DNA from 3 places in the Leuconostoc suionicum genome. Region 1 is predicted to be linked to each of the others. Evidence: riboswitches for the same ligand, from Rfam matches in the RefSeq annotation. Region 1 holds a riboswitch; each other region holds the start of a gene.
The links. A riboswitch is a leader RNA that binds a small molecule or an ion and turns the genes downstream of it on or off. The one in region 1 is predicted to bind thiamine pyrophosphate.

Region 1 (6,222 bases):
ATGCTTATCGCTTCGCTAGCAATTATTGAACAAATTAAGTTGTTTGGACATCATACGAACCAACTGACTTATTCAAAAGTGTTTTTCAGATCACAGCTTATCGTGAATATCATTTTAATGGTGAGCATCCCAACATCGTTATTTACATTTTTTTACCAATTTATACAAAATACTGGTAGTAACCGCTTAGTGGTATTAATCCTGTTACTACTCAGTAGTAGCATACTTCTCATAGTTAACAAAAGGTTAGGCTTGATTGCAACAAATCACGATAAATACTACGCACGTTTGACAGCCTATCAGTCCGTTCTTAAAAATAATAAGGAGATGAAATAGTTATGGAAAATGGACCTATGTTTAATTTCCTACAAAAAGTGCTTTTGAAACCAATGACCAAAGTTTCACAATATAGAATTGTGAGGGCTATCATGGCTGCTGGTATGGCTTCAATTCCTTTTACAATTGTGGGATCTATGATATTAGTTTTGAATATATTACCGACAGTATTTCCGTTTTTAAATGATTTTTTCGATGCAACATTCTTTAAGTTTAGCGATTTGTACATGATTGCCAACACAGCAACCATGGGTATCTTAGCCATGTATTTTAGTTTAGCAATTGGTTTTCAATTAACTCGTATTATTCAAACAGAAGATAAACTAAAAGTAGCGCCATTAAATGGTGCCTTCTTATCGCTATTTGCATTCTTTATGTGCTTGCCAGAATTGGTTTTAAAAGGTGGAAAAATTGTTCTGCTAAATACCATATCCAAGGACGAAACAGTTATCAACGGATTTAGAATGACCAGCACAATCGACCGTGTTGGAACAAGTGGTATTTTCACAGCGATTATTATGGCTATTTTAGCAGTCTGGTTGTATTCATTCTGTGTGAAACATAACTGGACGATTAAAATGCCGGATGCTGTACCGGAAGGTGTATCAAGATCATTTACGGCATTAATTCCAACTTTCGTTATTGCTTTTGTTGTACTGGGTATTAATGGTTCCTTAGTGTTACTCGGTACTGACATTTTCAAAATGATTGCAATACCATTTAGCTTCGTCACAAGCATGACTAGCACCTGGCTAGGAATTATGGTGATTGAGTTCTTGATTCATGCCTTGTGGATTGTTGGTATTCATGGCGCTAACATTATTTCCGCATTCATTACGCCTATCTTCTTAGCAAATATGGTAGCAAATTCAAATGGGGCTAACATACCGTTTGCTGGAGAATTTAATAATGCCTTTGCTATCTTAGGTGGTTCTGGTGCGACACTTGGATTATGCATATTTATTACTTTACTAGCACGTTCCGAACAGCTCAAAGTTTTGGGTCGAGCTTCAATCGTACCATCATTTTTCAATATTAACGAGCCGTTAATATTTGGACTACCAATTGTTTATAATCCTTATCTAGCTATTCCATTTTTCTTGGCACCAATGGCAACAGCTTCCGTTGCTTATGCAGCCATTAACTTCCATATCATTCGACCAATTGTTATTCAAGCACCATGGCCATCCCCAGCCGGAATCGGTGCATTTATTAGTACCGTTGATTGGAAAGCAGCAGTCTTAGCAATAATCTGTGTTGTAATAGCTTTCATTATTTACTTACCATTTATCAAAATATATGATACTAAGTTGTACAATGATGAGCAGGGGAAAACGCAAGTACAGCCTTAATGACGAGGCATCAAAATACTGGTCTGTGTTTAGTAACAGACTGGTATTTTTTATATTCTCGACTGGCTGATTTGTGAAAGGTAAATTTCATCAGTAAGAATATCACTTAATGATAAACTTATGTGAAAAATAGAATGAATTACTTACATTTAATAGAAAATTTATGATACAATAATGCTTGTGCTAGGGGCGCCAAAATGGCTGAGAAGAACCCTTCGAACCTGAACTGATTAACATCAGCGTAGGAAAGTGCTACATTTTTTAACGTAGCATTTTTCTCTAGGTGAGGAAAATGTTTTTTTATTGCATAAAATGACTTGTTGAAAGGATTTTTTTGAAAAATGAATAATAATCACTAGGGGCGTCGCAAAGACTGAGATGATGTATATCGGTCCCTTTGAACCTGATCTAGTTAATACTAGCGTAGGAAAGTGACCAATATTTGATAACGACATGTACTGTTGTCAAAAGTGTCCTTTTTTATGTATTTAAGGGCACTTTTTTTATTGGGAAAGGAATTTGATTATGATGTGGCAGGTTCAGCTGTATTTCTGGCCTGAGAGCTTGCAAATAATATGACCGCCAATGTCTATTCATAGATGGTGGTTTAACTATGCTCTAATCGAAATTAACACAATCATTAAAATATAAAAATACAATGGAATATTAAAAAGGAAATCATAATGAATAAAAATGTTAAGTTAACAAAAATAATGGTCGTTACAATTATGATAGCGCTAGATATCGTGTTATCTCCAATTTTTAGAATTGAAGGAATGGCACCAATGTCCAGTGTCATGAATATTATTGCTGGTGTAATTCTAGGACCAGTATATGCAGTTGTTATGGCAGTAGTCACTGGAATAATAAGAATGCTAATGTTAGGTATACCCCCATTGGCTTTGACTGGTTCAATCTTTGGCGCCTTCGGTGCAGGTATCTTGTATAAGTATGGCCGAAATATGTATTGGTCAATGTTTGGAGAATTTCTTGGGACTGGAATTATAGGATCGTTAATTTCAGTTCCGGTGATGGTCTGGTTTACTGGACAACAACAAAACTTGTACTGGTTTGTGTATACACCTCGTTTTGTGGGTGCAACTATAATTGGATCAGTAATCACTTATTTTGTTTTAGGAAATTTGCTAAAAATCAATTCCTTTAAAGAAATTCAAGGAATGTTTGTTGGGTAGCGTAGCTATGAAAAATGAATTAATAAAAATTAAATCAATTTTACCTTTGCAAAAGCCGCCGTTAGTACATTGCATAATCAATGATATTACGTTAGAAACGGTGGCTAATACTATATTGTATCTTGGTGGTAAACCTATTATGAGTAGTGATACCCGTGAGTTTTCGTCATTATTTGAGTCAACAGATGCATTACTACTAAATATGGGCCGACTTAATGAGTCACACGAACAAAGTCTCCGTCAAGCTAGCTCTTTAACAGATATGACTAAAAAACCGACTGTTGTGGATCTAGTAGGCTATGGTATTACTAATGAACGAACAAAGTTAGGAATTGCTATGGCACATAATCATCCAACGGTTATCAAAGGAAATACTTCAGAAATTAGAAGATTTGTCGGCCTACCATCGTTAGCAAAAGGTATTGATGGTACTAGCTCTGATCAGCATGATCAAGCGTTAAAAGATCTCATTTTTTCTTTGAAACAAATAACAACGGATTATGCCGATACTGTGTTTCTGGCAACAGGAAAAAAGGATGTCATTGTTCAAAATGATAAACACCTTATTTTAAACAATGGCGTCGATGAATTGAATAAGTTTGTTGGGACAGGAGACATGGTTGGCGCAATGATAACTACACTTCTCGGGGTCGGTAAAGATCCATGGGTTGCCAGTCAATTTGCAATTAGCTACCTCAATATAGCAGCTGAAAAAGCACTGTTACTAACAAACGGAGGAATGGAAAACTTTAGACGAGAAGTTCTTAACCAAATTGATTTGTTGTGCAATGATCCGCAATGGGTGTTTAACATTAAATATTCATGATTAAAAAAATAGCAATTAAGTCAATGAAATGTTAAGCATAAAAGCATGTTATTGATATAAAGTATTAATATACCAATAGGTTACTAATATATATCTACTAACTATAAACTGCCTACTATCAATTAGTTTGCAAACGTATTATAGTTATTATAGTGAACAAAACAAATAATTATGGAAATGAGGTTCTATCATGAAAGTAACAATTTTTGGTAAAGGCAATATGGGACAGGCAATCGGAGCTAATTTTGAAAAAGCTGGCAATGATGTCAACTATTTAACTTCAGAGGGTACAGCTACGAGCCTTAGTGAATTAGTTATTTTGGCTGTGCCTTATCCTGCTTTAGACACAATCGCTCAACAATACAAACAAGAATTAAAAGGAAAAGTTGTTGTTGATATAACAAATCCCTTGAACTTTGAGACATGGAATGAATTAGTTGTTCCCGCTGATAGTTCAGCAGCAGAAGAACTACAAAATAAGTTGCCAGATAGCATAGTACTTAAGGCATTTAATACAAATTTTGCTGCTACGCTACAAAGTGGAACGATTGGTGAAAATACAACAACCGTTTTGGTAGCAGGAAATGATGAAGGGAAGGAGCTATTTATCGAGGCTTTGAATGATAGCGATTTAAATGTTCTTGATGCGGGTCAACTTAATCGAGCTCGCGAATTAGAAGCAACTGGCTTTCTACAGATGACCTTGGCAGCTAGTGAACAAATTGGCTGGACAGGTGGCTTTTCAGTTACTAAGTAAATTCCAAAATAAAAAGCAACTATTTCAAAGATAGTTGCTTTTTATTTTGCACAGTATATTCATCCGAAAAATGTATATGCTTTAATTTTATTGTTCCAGCAAAGCTTTTCTTTTGTCTGGATTTTTGTCAAGATAGAAACTGCCCCAGTCAGCCATCGAATCAATAACTGGACGCATACTTTGTCCTAAGGTTGATAAACTATACTCTACTCTAAGAGGTACTACAGCAAAGACCTGACGAACAACGAGGCCGTCTTCTTCCATCTCTCTCAAACTTTGCGTTAACATTTTTTGACTAATACCGGCTACACTAATTTTTAATTCTGAAAAGCGTTTTGTTCCAGGTAAAAGATCACGAATAATTAATACCTTCCATTTGCTGCTGAGTAGATCAATAGTCGTTGCTACAGGGCAGATGCCATTTTGTTCCAATAATTTTCTAGACATAATGATTATCCTTTTTAGTTTGAAAGATACTTAAAGTGTGTAGGTTACTTTTAGTACGTTTTAATTATTATAGGCTTTCTTTGATGATAAGGCAAATAACTACAACATATAATCAATCATTTTTTTAAGTTGGAATGTATTATTTGCAATATATATCGTATGCGATATAATATTTCCCAGGAGGTTATGATATGAATAAAGATGAACATCTTTACGACGAATTGTGCTTGTCAATATACAATACAAATCGTTATTTTCATCATCTGTACGGTTATGTACTAGAAAAATATGATTTATCATATTTGCAATATATGAGTTTACTGATTATTTATAAACAGAATTCGGTGAAGCTAATGGATATCGGTGCCGAACTTGAGTTGTCAAGTAATACATTGACACCTGTAATTGAGAAACTTGTCAATAAGTCTTGGATTGTTAAGGTGCAAAGTTCACAGGATAGACGCGTCAAGGTCTTAAAAATGTCTGATCAGAAAGCAACTACTTTTGAACGTATTTTGTCTGAAATCAGAATTATGCGTGACAACCTAATACATCAAGTTGGACGTCCAATTGAAGAAGTATTGCGAGAAAATCAGGCACTTAATCAGGTCTTAAAAAAGATGATACAAGAAAAAGAGGTATGAAAATGGATTATGATGTTATTTTTATTGGTAGCGATCATGCTGCATGGCACGGGGCACAAACGTTAGCTCGCTCAGGAAAAAAAGTAGCCTTAGTGGAAGAAAATAAGGTTGCTGGTACATGCACAAATTTTGGTTGTAACGCCAAGATATTGTTAGATGGTCCCGCTGAAATGATACATCATTTGCATCATTACCACGGTATCGGAATTAATGACACGCCTAACATCATTTGGCCAGAATTGATGGCTTATAAGCATCAAGTGATTGATCCTTTATCAGGAGTTTTAGCACACAAGCTTTCTGTTGATGGAATTGATATTATCAATGGACACGCCAAATTTTTAAATAACGAAAAAATTATTGTTGCTGATCAAGTTTACCAAGCTGAAAAATTTGTGATTGCTACTGGCCAGCGACCTGCAAAACTACCGATTTCAGGTTCAGAGTTTATGAAGGACAGCACGGACTTTCTAGACTTACCTGATATGCCGAAGTCAATTCTATTCGTTGGCGCGGGTTATATTGCGATGGAATTTGCTTCAATTGCATATGCCGCCGGGAGTGATGTCACTTTAATTGAATACGGGGACCATGCTTTAAGTGGATTTGATGAAATCTATTCTCAAAAAGTCGTAGATGATATGACAGAAAGGGGCATCCATTTTAC
Region 2 (6,222 bases), 190 kb from region 1:
TTTTTGTTTATCCAAAAGTTATTTTTCTTGTGCAAGTTTTACAATTTCTAAAATAACGTCTGTTGCCTGTTCCATGACTGTTGTAGAAATATATTCAAAACGGCCATGCATATTTTCGCCACCAGCAAAAATATTTGGTGTTGGCAGCCCTAGGAAAGTTATTTTTGAACCATCGGTACCACCACGGACAGGTTCAATAATTGGTTTAATCGCTAAGTTATTCATCGCTTTTTCAGCCAAATTAACTGAACACATGTCATCTTTCAAGATTTCACCCATATTATAGTATTGATCTTTCAATACAACTTTAATACGCTTTTCCCTTAATTTCTGATTAAAGGCATCGGCAATATCTAATAATCTTTGCTTACGTTCTTCAAATATATTTCGGTCATGATCACGAACAATATAACGCAGAGTTGCTTCTTCAGGATTACCGTCAACTGCTAGAAGATGCCAAAATCCTTCTGTTCCTTCAGTGTTTTCTGGGCGATCATGGACAGGAAGTTGTTCATGGAAATCAAATGCTAGCTGAATAGCATTAACCATTGTATCTTTTGCAGTTCCTGGATGAACATTTCGCCCCTGAATTGTGATAACGGCGCTCGCAGCATTAAATGTCTCCCACTCAAGCTCTCCTAACGGTCCGCCATCCATTGTATAAGCGAAGTCAGCACCAAATGCTTCAACATCAAAATGGTCGGCACCAATACCAATCTCTTCATCTGGTCCAAAAGCAAATCGCAAATCACCATGCTTAACCTCTGGATGTGCAATCAAATACTGAGCTGCCGTAATGATTTCAGCATCTCCAGCTTTATCATCAGCACCTAATAGTGTTGTACCATCGGTTGTTATTAGCGTATGTCCCGCATATTTTTTTAAGCTAGGAAATTCCTTAGTTGTCAATTCATAACCACTATTTCCTAACTTAATTGACGATTGGCCGTCGTAATTCTCAATAATTTGTGGGTTAATGTTCGCTCCATTAAAATCTGCAGTATCAACGTGTGCAATAAATCCAATTGTGGGCACAGCACTATCATCAATATTGCTTGATAATTCCGCAAACACATAACCGTCTTTCATTGTGCGTACATTTTCAAGACCAATAGCTTTCAACTCCTCAGCTAAATCTGCCAAAAAGGCGACCTCTTTAGGTGACGACGGCACTGTTTCTGAATTCTCATCAGACTGCGTATCTACTTTTATATACTTCAAAAAACGTTCTGTTAATTCAGGATACTTTGTCATATATTACTCCTTTTGAGCATTTGCTCACTGTTTTAACCGGTAACTAAATATATTTGTATGGATCTGTATTGATTTTTGTAGCAACTACATCAACAGTGTCGCCAAACCATTCTTTGACCTTAGCAACCATTTTTTTGTTAGCAATGGCTTCCATGTGATGATCAGGATCAATCACAATAAAATTTGAAGCCAAGATGTCGTGCCCAACGTGATAGTAGACATCGGCTGTGACGTAGGCATCAGCTCCTGCTTGTTGCGCAACCCGCCACCAACGGCCTCCATCTCCACCTAGCACAGCGATCTTTTGAATTGGCTTTGTCACATCGTTAGCGATAACGCGCACTGCTTGAACTTGAAACAAATCACGAATTTTCACAGCGTATTCTTGTACAGAAATTGGTTGCACTAATTGTCCAATCCTGCCAAGACCCGTTCTCTTATCTACATTTGGTACCAGAGGCACTGCATTTTGAATACCAAGTGCTTCAGCCAACCAATCATTCATGCCACCTTGTGCGCTGTCCATATTAGTATGTGAAGCATAAACAACAATATGGTGTTGAATCAAATCTGCATACATTCGATTTTGAGGCTGTGATAGGTCTAGATTTTTTGCCGGAAAGAACATGACCTCATGGTGTGCCCATATAAAATCGACCTGATTGTCAATTGCCTCTTGAACCACTTCTGGGCGAACGTCAAGGGCTGTCATTACTCGATGCACAGGCTGTTTAGGATCACCAATTTGCAGTCCTGTAGGGTCACCCTCCTCAGCTAATTGTTTAGGTGCAAAAAGCTCAATCTTGTTAATTAACTCTTGTGCAATCACTTGATAACCTCCTGAATTTGCTGATATTTGTTTTTCCACTCTTGATAAATAGGTGAATCCGCTTTCCCAGCAAATTCAAGATTTTCAAAAATTGTGTCGATGCGATCCAATTCTTTCTGCCATTTAGCAACAAAAACTGATGTTTTTTGCTTTCGCAAGACCGGACCAAATTTTTTATCAAGGCTTGATAAACTTTGAGTGCCCTCTGTTGCAACCATAATTTCGTAAAAATGGTTATCCTCTTGTTCAATAACCTCATCGTTAATTTTATACTGATGGTTGTTTAGCCATGTTCGCACAATGTGCTCATCGGTATTAGGTTGTAGTATAAGCGTTTCAAATCGTTTGGCTTTTGAAAATCCCGCTTCTAATATGTCTGTAATTAAGACACCGCCCATACCAGCGATTGTGACCGTATCAATATGATCCTCATCTTTAATTGCCGCTAATCCATTCGCCAATCTCGCCTCAAGTTGCGTGGTTAACGATCTTCGAACAATTTCGTGCTGCGCATTTTCGTAAGGCCCTTTAGCAACCTCACCAGCAATTGCAAACGAAATTTTGTTATTGATTAATAGATTAGCAGGTAAATAGGCGTGATCAGAGCCAATATCGGCTAACCTTGCGCCTTTGGGTACAAATGAAGCCACAGCTGCAAGCCGTGGTGAAAGATGAATACTGTCCATTTTCTATCCTTAGAGTTGTTTTTTTACTCATTTTAGTATAACAAATAAGTCAATATCTCGCTGATATCATGTACTTTTAATTAATAAGGGCCACAAGTTACATCATACTCACATTTCTTAATTAAAAGCATTAGAATGTTAGAAAATATAACATTATTTAGTAATTAAATTCTACAGCATACGAATAGTTTGCACGATAATTTGTCCTGTGTTACACTCTATGCGTGAGCTTTTCACAAATAACTGAAAACACCAAAATCTGGGGTGCCGCCGCGCTGAGATAAAACCCATTATACCTGATCTAGATAATACTAGCGTAGGGAGATTTACTTGAAAATGTATTAATGAAATGACATATTTTGACAGTACTATGTTTTGTGACGTCATCACTATAATATGTGATGATGAAATAATACAAGTTTGTTAAGTATCGTTTCTTCATTGAGATTATGACCACAATTTTTCAAGCCAGTCTTCCTTGTGAAGCCTGGCTTTTTCTAATTACACCCGATTTTGCGGTGATTTCGGTTACATCAATTATTAACCAATAAGTCATGAAAACAGTTGTATATCTCATACTCTTATTGGTTAATATCGGAAATTTTAGGAGGTTTTGCAAATGTCTGCAAACAAATGGTCACTTCGCGATGTTATCTTCATCGCACTAATCGGTGTGTTTTTTGGATTTATATTTTGGGCTTGGGCATTTGGCTATAATGTCATCGCTGCCTTTTTAACACCATTCGGATTAAGCGCATATGCTAATGATGCAACATTGGGTCCTTGGCTAATGGCTGGTCCTATGGCTGGGTTCATTTTACGTCGTCCCGGTGCATCTATTGTGGGTGAAACACTTGCCGGCACAATTGAAATGGTCTTTGGTTCTCAATGGGGTGTCATGAATGTTGTCGCTGCATTAATCCAAGGTTTTGGTACCGAACTTGGATTTGCTGTATTTGGCTACCGTCGTTGGGACAAAACGAGTTTGTCAATGTCTGTCATCACAGTTACTGTTGTGACATTTATTTGGGACCTGTTCCGTAATGGTTATGCCGATTACTCATTTGGTTTGTTGATTGGATTATTCATTACTCGCCTCATTTCAGCAGCTATTTTTGCAGGAGTTATCGTTTACTTCACACAAAAATTGGTTGCTAAATCAGGTATTCTAGAAGTTAATAAAAACGAGGTGGTCTCATGATATCAAGCATTGCAGTCCAAGTATTACCAATGACAGCTGACACAGAAGAAGTCATTCGCATAGTTGATCATGTGATTGCTTATATCAACAAGAGTGGTGTCAACTATCAGGTAGGTGCTTTTGAATCAACTCTTGAAGGTGATTACGATCAACTAATGGATATTTTAAAAAATCTGCCCAAGGTTGCAGCACAAATTAGTGACATTCCCGTCATGGTATACAGCAAAATAAACATGGCTACAGATTCTGATGTTTTAACCATTGCAAAGAAAACAGATAAATATAAATAAGCGGAGTTTCCGCGTACATAGGAAATTATTATGGTTACTCATTTAAAACATGTCAGTTTGTCATATGGCAATACAAAAATACTTGATGACACCACCATGTCAATATCTCACAATAGTTTTAACCTACTAATCGGTCCATCTGGTTCTGGAAAATCAACCCTTCTCCGAATATTTGCAGGATTATATCCCCAACTAAAAGGTGAAGTACTTGTGAATGATCAATCAGTTACCACATTACCAGCTAACGAGAAAGCTAAAGTCGTCGGCTTTTTATTTCAAGATCCAGACACCCAATTTGTTATGAAAACACCACTGGATGAATTGATTTTCACTTTAGAAAACTTGCAAGTTCATCCTTCTGATATCAAGCAACGTGCAACGCACGCTCTAGAATTTGTTGGTATCTCAGACTTAACCCATCAAGACATTAACACCTTATCAGGTGGTGAGAAGCAAAAAGTTGCATTAGCTATCATTGTTGCAATGCAAAGTGATTTCTTATTATTGGACGAACCGTTTGCAAATGTGGATAGCCAATCTCGCCAGGATCTATTAGCTAAATTAAAAGATTTACAAAAACAGGGACAAACCACTATATTAATCACTGATCACGATTTACACGGGTACGAACCACTTGTTGATCATGTGTGGGAAATACACCACAAAAAAGTAGCAACTGTTAGTAACTTTCAAAATCGTATCTTACCGGAACAAAATGTTCACCTGCAATTACCTAAAGAAGGTGTTTTGCAATTAAAAAATTTTGAACTTTTAGTGGGGCAACGTCAATTAATTAGTATTTCCGATTTACCTTTGGCCCCCAGTGGAATTACACTCTTCACCGGAGCAAATGGCACAGGAAAGTCATCCCTTTTCAATGCTCTCACTCGTCTAAAATCCTACCAAGGTGACATTTTGTTTATGGACCAAAATATCAAAAAATTTAATGCTGCCAAATATGCAAAACAAGTAGCATTGATATTTCAAAATGCAGAACGGCAATTTTTACGAATGACGATTCGTGAGGAAATCGCGTTGAGCATGCAACATGCACAACAACCAGAAAAATGGTCCGAAAAAGTCATTACTCGTTACTTAGAGCGCTTAAACTTGGATGGGCTACAGGATCATGTCGTTTACCAGCTCTCTGGCGGGCAAAAGAAAAAAGTTCAACTCTTGGTGATGTTAATTGTTGGCACACCAATATTATTGTTAGACGAACCTATTGCTGGTCTGGACACAGATTCTGTTCGTGTTGTAGGCGAAATTTTACGAGAAATCGCAGACATTGGACGACAACGTTTTATTATTATTAGTCATCAACTAGATCAGCTACGCCCAATCATTGATTATCATTTGCATCTATCTAATCAAACTTTACAATATATGGAGCATTTTTTATGAATCCAAGTGTTAAATTTCTACTTATACTTATCGTTAGCATCGAACTAACTTTTATCCTAAATTATCAAATCAATGTTGTTGTAACGATTGTTGCTGGTATTTATCTTGTTCTTTCAAAACTGTCTTGGAAACGTTATTTGCTATTAATTGTCATGCCTATATTACCTGTCTTAGGTGCATGGACATCATTTACAACTTTTGGTTCCCATGACATGGCAATTATCATGATGACTCGAATTGTTGCCTACATATTCCTAGGAGCGGCTTTTTCGTTTACAACGGATATGACCCTGCTTCTAGACACACTCGAACAAAAATTTCGTGTGCCAACCACTTTTGTCTACGGTCTACGCGGTGCATTATCTTTTGTGCCACGTGTTAAACAAGAAATTCAAACTATTCGAACGGCAGCCTTAATGCGTGGTGAATCTTTAACATTTTACTCACCACAATTATTTTTCAAAGCTATTTTGGTCTCACTCCGATGGTCAACTCGTTTAGCAGAAGCTATGGCCTCACATGGATTTACCGAAAATGCTGAGCGGACACACTTTAAAA
Region 3 (6,222 bases), 570 kb from region 1:
AATGGTTTGATCCCTGCTGTCATTGTCGACACGGAGACGAAGGCATTTTTGATGCTAGGCTATATGAACAAAGAAAGTTATTCATTAACCAAAAGTACTGGTCAAACTTGGTTTTGGTCTCGTGAACGACAAGAATTGTGGCATAAGGGGGAGACTTCGGGTAACATACAACAGGTCGTTAGCATGACATTAGATTGTGATTTAGATACCCTGCTTATTCATGTGAATCCTGCAGGGCCAGCGTGTCATACTAATGCTTACTCATGTTTTTTTAACACGATAAAGGGTGAAGGGTTAGCAGACGCTAATCAAGCAACAATTGCAAATAAATGGACTGATGGTTATTTTCCAAAAGAGTAAATACCACACCAAAAAGGAGAAATGATGCCACAACAAACAATTGAAGAACTTTATGAACAAGCACTTGATCGCAAACAAAATCCCCAAACAGGATCCTATACTGATTATCTATATCAAAAAGGATTAGATAAAATCCTAAAAAAAGTAGGAGAAGAAAGCACGGAAGTAATTCTCGGCGCCAAAAATAATAATGAAGAGTTAATTTATGAAACTTCAGATTTATTGTTTCATTTAATGGTCTTATTAGTTGAAAAGGGTGTCAGTTTAGATGATATTAAAGATGAATTAGGGTCACGTTTAGGAAAAAAATCATTATTGCATGAACGAGCTGATTGGCGAGGAGACAAGAAAAATGAAAAAGACAGTTAAAGCTTTAGCAGCTTATCAAGCAGAATTACCAGTAGAAACTGTAAAAGCAAAGTACGGCTTGCAACATTTAGCTCGCTTATCAGCTAATGAGTCTGTATACGGTCCATCGCCAAAAGTTGCTCAAGCTGTACGTGCTGTTTCAGATGATATTTTAGGTTATTATCCAGATGGGCAAGCGACAGAACTACGTGAAGCAGTAGCTAAGTTAAATCACGTTGATCCACAACATTTGGTGTTTGGCGCTGGCGCAGATGAATTGATTGAGCTGTTGACTCGTGTTGTGTTGGAACCAGGATCAAATATTATTATTCCTAATCCAACATTTGGTGAATATGCGATGCATGCACAAATCGAACAGTCTACAACAAAAAAAATACCCGTTAATGTTGACAATGGGCATGTTGATTTTGATGCGATTTTAGATGCTATTGATGATAAAACCGCTATGGTATGGATAGCTAACCCCAACAATCCAACGGGGGTATTCGAAACAACTAGCTCCATTAAGCGCTTTTTGGACAAGCTACCAGTAAATATTACGTTAGTAGTAGACGAAGCCTACTATGATTTTGTAGATGAACCTGATGCTACTATGGCACCTTTGGTAGCTGAGTATACAAACTTGGTTGTGCTACGTACCTTATCAAAGGCTTACGGTCTAGCTAATTTACGTGTTGGATATGGCATTATGCAAGATCCCCTTTATAGTGCGATGCAAGCAGTCCGTTTACCGTATAATTTATCAACCTATCAGATTGCTGGCGGCACGGCTGCTGTATTGGATCAAGAATACTTACAGAAAAATGCCCAACGTTTTCAAGTAGAGCGCCAAAAGTTCCAAGAATTTTTGACTCAAAACAAGTTTAAGTTTTATGAATCACAGGCTAATTTTATTTGGATAAAGGTTGGCGAGACGAAAAAGGTTGGTCAAAAATTATTAGAACAAGGTTTCCAAGTCAACGATCGACTTAATCCTGAGTGGATTCGTATTGCGTTAGGTACACCAGAAGACAATGCTGAATTAAAATTGGCTTTTTTGAAAGCTACAAACAAATAATTTTGTGTTATTAAATTTCACTTCTTTACATCAATATCCTTACAAAGTGTTTGCCTGATTTAATACATCTTTGAAGCGCCAGTCTTCTTGGTGGTAGGCTTGTTCCCAGAACTGCCATTCTAATTCACAACTTTTAAGAAAAAACTGTTTTGCCTGTTGGCGTTGTTGAGTTGTTGCATTTTCTGCCAAGCGATCTATCCATTCAAAGATTTTGTCGGATAGTGAAACTTCCGAATCATCATCTGCATTATCGTAAAAATCAATCCAGCTTTTGAATGGGTTATCATTTGTGTTCGCTTTCTCCCGAACTTGTTTTTTTGCAATTTCATTATAGGTCCAAGGGCACGCCTGAAAAGCAGCTAGAATATTTAATAAGGATCCGGTGTCAGCCGCACGATACATATGTGATTCGTATAGATATGCTTTAGGTGTTGGCGTGGCGTGTTGTAATCTTTCATATTCGACACCGGCAACCTCACAAAAAACATGATGGGGATGAATTTCGCTATTTAAAATAAAATCAATTGAATCAGCAAAAAATTTCATTTCATTACGATCAGTTAATTTGGTAATGGCATTGGCATAAATTTTGATAAATTCACTAAGATATTGGAAATCTTGTTCGACGTAAAAAATCAAAGCTTCTCGGGGGACGTATCCGTCCGCAATGCCACGAACAAATGCGTGATCATGAATGGCTGTCATAATTGGCGCAGCTTGGGTGCGCAGTTCTTCTGAAAACATAATTTCTCCTAAAATGTTTACATGTCCAACAAAAAAACTCTCTCTTGACTAGGCAAAAAAGAGTATCTTTTGTAAAAAGAATACCACTTTCCTACGCTAGCATTGACTAGATCAGGTTCGAAGGGATTGATAAGTAATATCATCTCAGCCAAGAAGGCACCCCTAGTGGACAGCATATATTTTTTTAATGAGATTAGCATAGCACTGAAATATTAAAATTGCAAATGGTTTTATAGCTCAGTTAATGGGCTAAAAATTTTTGCATTTAAAATTAGAATGGGTTATACTGATCCACGAAGTTAATATTTTATCTGGGGTACCGTAAGGTTGAGATAATACCCATTGAACCTGTCAGGTTAATACCTGCGAAGGAAGAATAAGTTAGATTAAGATGTCTTTTTGATGCCATCAATCACTAAATTCTTTTGTGGTTGGTGGCTTTTTGTATAGACACTTATAACTATAAAAGGTATTTTATCGAAACATACGACCTCGAAACAAGAGGAGAGATGTTTATGGAACAAGTAGAAACAGTAACAGCGGGATCAAAAGGGAAGTGGTCTTTGCGAGAAGTAATTTTAATGGCGTTGATTGGTATTGCCTTTGGTGTGATTTATTTTATTATGGATCCAGTGTACACAGCACTTGATGCTGTCTTAGTTCCACTTGGGTTACACCAATACACCATCGCAATCACTATTGGGCCATGGATGATGGCAGCCCCATTGGCTAGTTATTTATTGAAACGTGTTGGTGCGGGATTAATAGGTGAATTGCTTGGCGCCACTGGAGAAGCCTTGTTGGGCGGCTATTGGGGTGTTGCAACACTAATTTCTGGATTTATTCAAGGTATCGGATCAGAACTTGGTTTTACCTTGACAGGATATAAAAGCTGGAAAATGGGTTTGATTTTATCAACATTTACCGGAACATGCGTGACATTCATCTGGTCATTATTCCACGACGGATATCTACAATTTAATTTTGGTATGCTAGTTGGGTTGTTTATTGTTCGCTGGATTTCAATTGCATTTTTTGCCGGTCTATTAGTTTACTGGATTGTCAACTTGCTAGAGAAGTCTAAATTATTAAAAACAAATCGATAAGGTCAATAAAAGTATGACGGAATTAAAGGCCAATCATTTAGATATTAAATTTGACGATGAAATTATCTTAGAAGATATTTCACTCGAGATTAGACCAGAACAATTTATATTATTAGTTGGTTCATCTGGATGTGGTAAATCAACTTTGATGACTGCCTTAGCTGGATTATATCCTAAATATGGCGGCGAATTGTCACAGAAGGTGTCTTTGAATCATCAGTCAATTGCTCAAATCAAAGCGAACCATCGTGCTAAAAAAGTTGCCATGCTATTTCAGCATCCAGATCAACAATTTGCCATGGATCACGTAGAAGATGAATTGATTTTTTCGTTAGAAAATTTATCTTTAACTACCGAGGAAATTGATAAGAGAATTAATTCTGCTTTATCAGAAGTAGGAATTGAATCGCTACGACACCGAGAACTTTCATACTTGTCAGGTGGCGAATTGCAAAAGGTTGCTTTAGCTGAAACATTAGCGATGGGCGCAGAAATTATTTTATTGGATGAACCTTTTGCGGCCGTTGATCCAGAACATCGACAGGAGTTACAAGTATTGCTAAAAAAATTAGTTGATCAGGGGCATGGCATTTTAGTTTCAGATCACGACACAAGTGGATATGAAAACCTTATAACAGATTTATATCGTATTGAAAATCGACATATAGCACCTGTTGATTCTACAGTTTGGTCTTCTTTTTTTAAACAAGATGTAAATGATGGTATTGTTACTAATAATGACTTTAATGAGTCTGTGTTTAGTATGGCACATGTGACGGTAAACAACGGTAAGCAATCCATTTTGAAGAATAGCAGTTTTGAGTGGGCAAAAGATAAAATCACCTTAATTACTGGACCCAACGGTATTGGGAAATCAAGCTTACTGCTTACTTTTGCAAAATTACACGATTATGAGGGTTTGTTGTTGTATCAAAGGAAGCTACTCAATAAACTTCGTAAGAAAATATATGCTAGGAAAGTTGGTTTAGTATTTCAAAATGCAGCTGACCAATTTTTAAACATTACTGTTTCTGAAGAGGTTGAGCAGGCTAGAGCCCATGGCCATCACGCTGATTATTGGACAACTGAGAAGATTGACCAGTGCATCCAAAAGTTAAATTTAATAGGTCTTGGAAAGCATAGTGTTTACGAATTGTCAGGTGGACAACAAAAAAAGCTACAAATACTGATTATGTTAATTATTGCACCCGATACCTTGCTGTTAGATGAGCCATTATCAGGATTGGATACGAATTCTATTCAACATCTCATGCAAATCATTAAACAGTCGTCAAATGACCTTGAACAAAGTATTATCATGATTTCACACCAAACACACGGCATTATTCAATATATTGATTATCATGTTCACTTTAATCAAGATGGTTTGAAATATGAAAGTGTAGTTAATTCATGAATGAAACACAGAAATTACTATTAGTGTTGCTTATTTCGATAGAAATTGCGTTCACAAAATCAGTTTATCTCAATCTGTTTTTAATTATTGTTAGTATTTTGATTTTAATAGTGACTAAAAGCCATTTGAAAACTTTTGCTCGATTATTGATTGTATCAATTTTGCCGGCAGTCGGATCATTCACATCATTTTATTTTTTTGGTGCAGGAGACGAATCACAACGATTACATTTTGCACTAGTAATGACCACACGTGTAGGTGCTTATATATTCATGGGTGCGGCATTTATGTCGACTATGGTTTTGTACGAATTATTACGTTCTCTTGAACAAAATGTCAAAATGTCCGCAACCTTTGTATATGGCATTCTGGGTGCATTGAGTTTTATTCCCAAAATTATAAATTCAGTTAAAAAGATTCGGGCAGTGGGGCTGATGCGAGGCGAGATCTTGAGTTTTTGGTCGCCTAAACTTTATTTTAAAGCCATTAGTCAAGCATTAATATGGTCAAATAATTTAGCGATGGCTATGACCTCTCATGGCTTTGAAGAAGGTGAAAGCCGTAGTTACCACCGACTATTTCCAACAAAAGTTTCTGGGTGGCTAATCATTGGCGTCGTTATGCTACTTATTCAATACTGTTTATTTGTTATTAAGCTTTGGTAAATAATTGTGTTAAACTGTGATTATGAAATTAAAACAAGCAGATTTACTTTTTGTAAAAAATGGACATAGCGATTTGGATGAAGGTATTGCAGAATCAACGGGAAACTTTGTTCATGTCGCGATATTAGCCGACGAAGAAACTGTCATTCATGCAACAGCTGATTCAGGCGTTTGTTTACAATCGCTTCACCGCTTTTTAGAGAAAAATAAAAGTGCTGATGTTTACCGCACAAATGTTAAAAATACAAAGCAAATTATTATTAATGCTAAAAAGCATTTGGGTAAACCTTATAACTTTTCTTTTCAGCCAGGTACGGACAGCTTCTATTGTTCACAGTTGGTAGTGATAGCCTTTGAAGACTTTGTCAAATTTAGTGAGCAACCAATGTTTTTTGGAGACAGACGAGAACAAATTTCTGACTTTTGGGCTGCTTACTATAAGAAACTAAACGAACCTGTGCCAGTCAATGTTTTGGGAACAAATCCCAATGACATGTCTCACGA

Region 2: another riboswitch for thiamine pyrophosphate. It lies ahead of A6B45_RS03780 (ECF transporter S component); the one in region 1 lies ahead of thiW (energy coupling factor transporter S component ThiW).
Region 3: another riboswitch for thiamine pyrophosphate. It lies ahead of A6B45_RS07455 (ECF transporter S component); the one in region 1 lies ahead of thiW (energy coupling factor transporter S component ThiW).

The regions. Positions count from the first base shown of each region.
Region 1 is NZ_CP015247.1:926,653-932,874, forward strand. Features, by position in the region: gene A6B45_RS04560 (sugar transporter) at 1-336, shown strand, start outside; gene celB (PTS cellobiose transporter subunit IIC) at 354-1,688, shown strand; TPP riboswitch at 1,864-1,953, shown strand; TPP riboswitch at 2,036-2,135, shown strand; gene thiW (energy coupling factor transporter S component ThiW) at 2,372-2,881, shown strand; gene A6B45_RS04575 (hydroxyethylthiazole kinase) at 2,889-3,707, shown strand; gene A6B45_RS04580 (NADPH-dependent F420 reductase) at 3,898-4,464, shown strand; gene A6B45_RS04585 (winged helix-turn-helix transcriptional regulator) at 4,552-4,911, opposite strand; gene A6B45_RS04590 (MarR family winged helix-turn-helix transcriptional regulator) at 5,103-5,555, shown strand; gene A6B45_RS04595 (dihydrolipoyl dehydrogenase family protein) at 5,558-6,222, shown strand, end outside.
Region 2 is NZ_CP015247.1:734,867-741,088, reverse strand. Features, by position in the region: gene pepT (peptidase T) at 19-1,254, opposite strand; gene A6B45_RS03790 (Nif3-like dinuclear metal center hexameric protein) at 1,298-2,083, opposite strand; gene A6B45_RS03785 (tRNA (adenine(22)-N(1))-methyltransferase) at 2,080-2,769, opposite strand; TPP riboswitch at 3,020-3,109, shown strand; gene A6B45_RS03780 (ECF transporter S component) at 3,389-3,970, shown strand; gene A6B45_RS03775 (thiamine-binding protein) at 3,967-4,260, shown strand; gene A6B45_RS03770 (energy-coupling factor ABC transporter ATP-binding protein) at 4,291-5,664, shown strand; gene A6B45_RS03765 (energy-coupling factor transporter transmembrane component T family protein) at 5,661-6,222, shown strand, end outside.
Region 3 is NZ_CP015247.1:1,495,508-1,501,729, reverse strand. Features, by position in the region: gene hisI (phosphoribosyl-AMP cyclohydrolase) at 1-360, shown strand, start outside; gene hisE (phosphoribosyl-ATP diphosphatase) at 385-729, shown strand; gene hisC (histidinol-phosphate transaminase) at 713-1,786, shown strand; gene tenA (thiaminase II) at 1,826-2,530, opposite strand; TPP riboswitch at 2,602-2,704, opposite strand; TPP riboswitch at 2,833-2,922, shown strand; gene A6B45_RS07455 (ECF transporter S component) at 3,046-3,636, shown strand; gene A6B45_RS07450 (ABC transporter ATP-binding protein) at 3,650-5,053, shown strand; gene A6B45_RS07445 (energy-coupling factor transporter transmembrane component T family protein) at 5,050-5,718, shown strand; gene A6B45_RS07440 (YiiX/YebB-like N1pC/P60 family cysteine hydrolase) at 5,741-6,222, shown strand, end outside.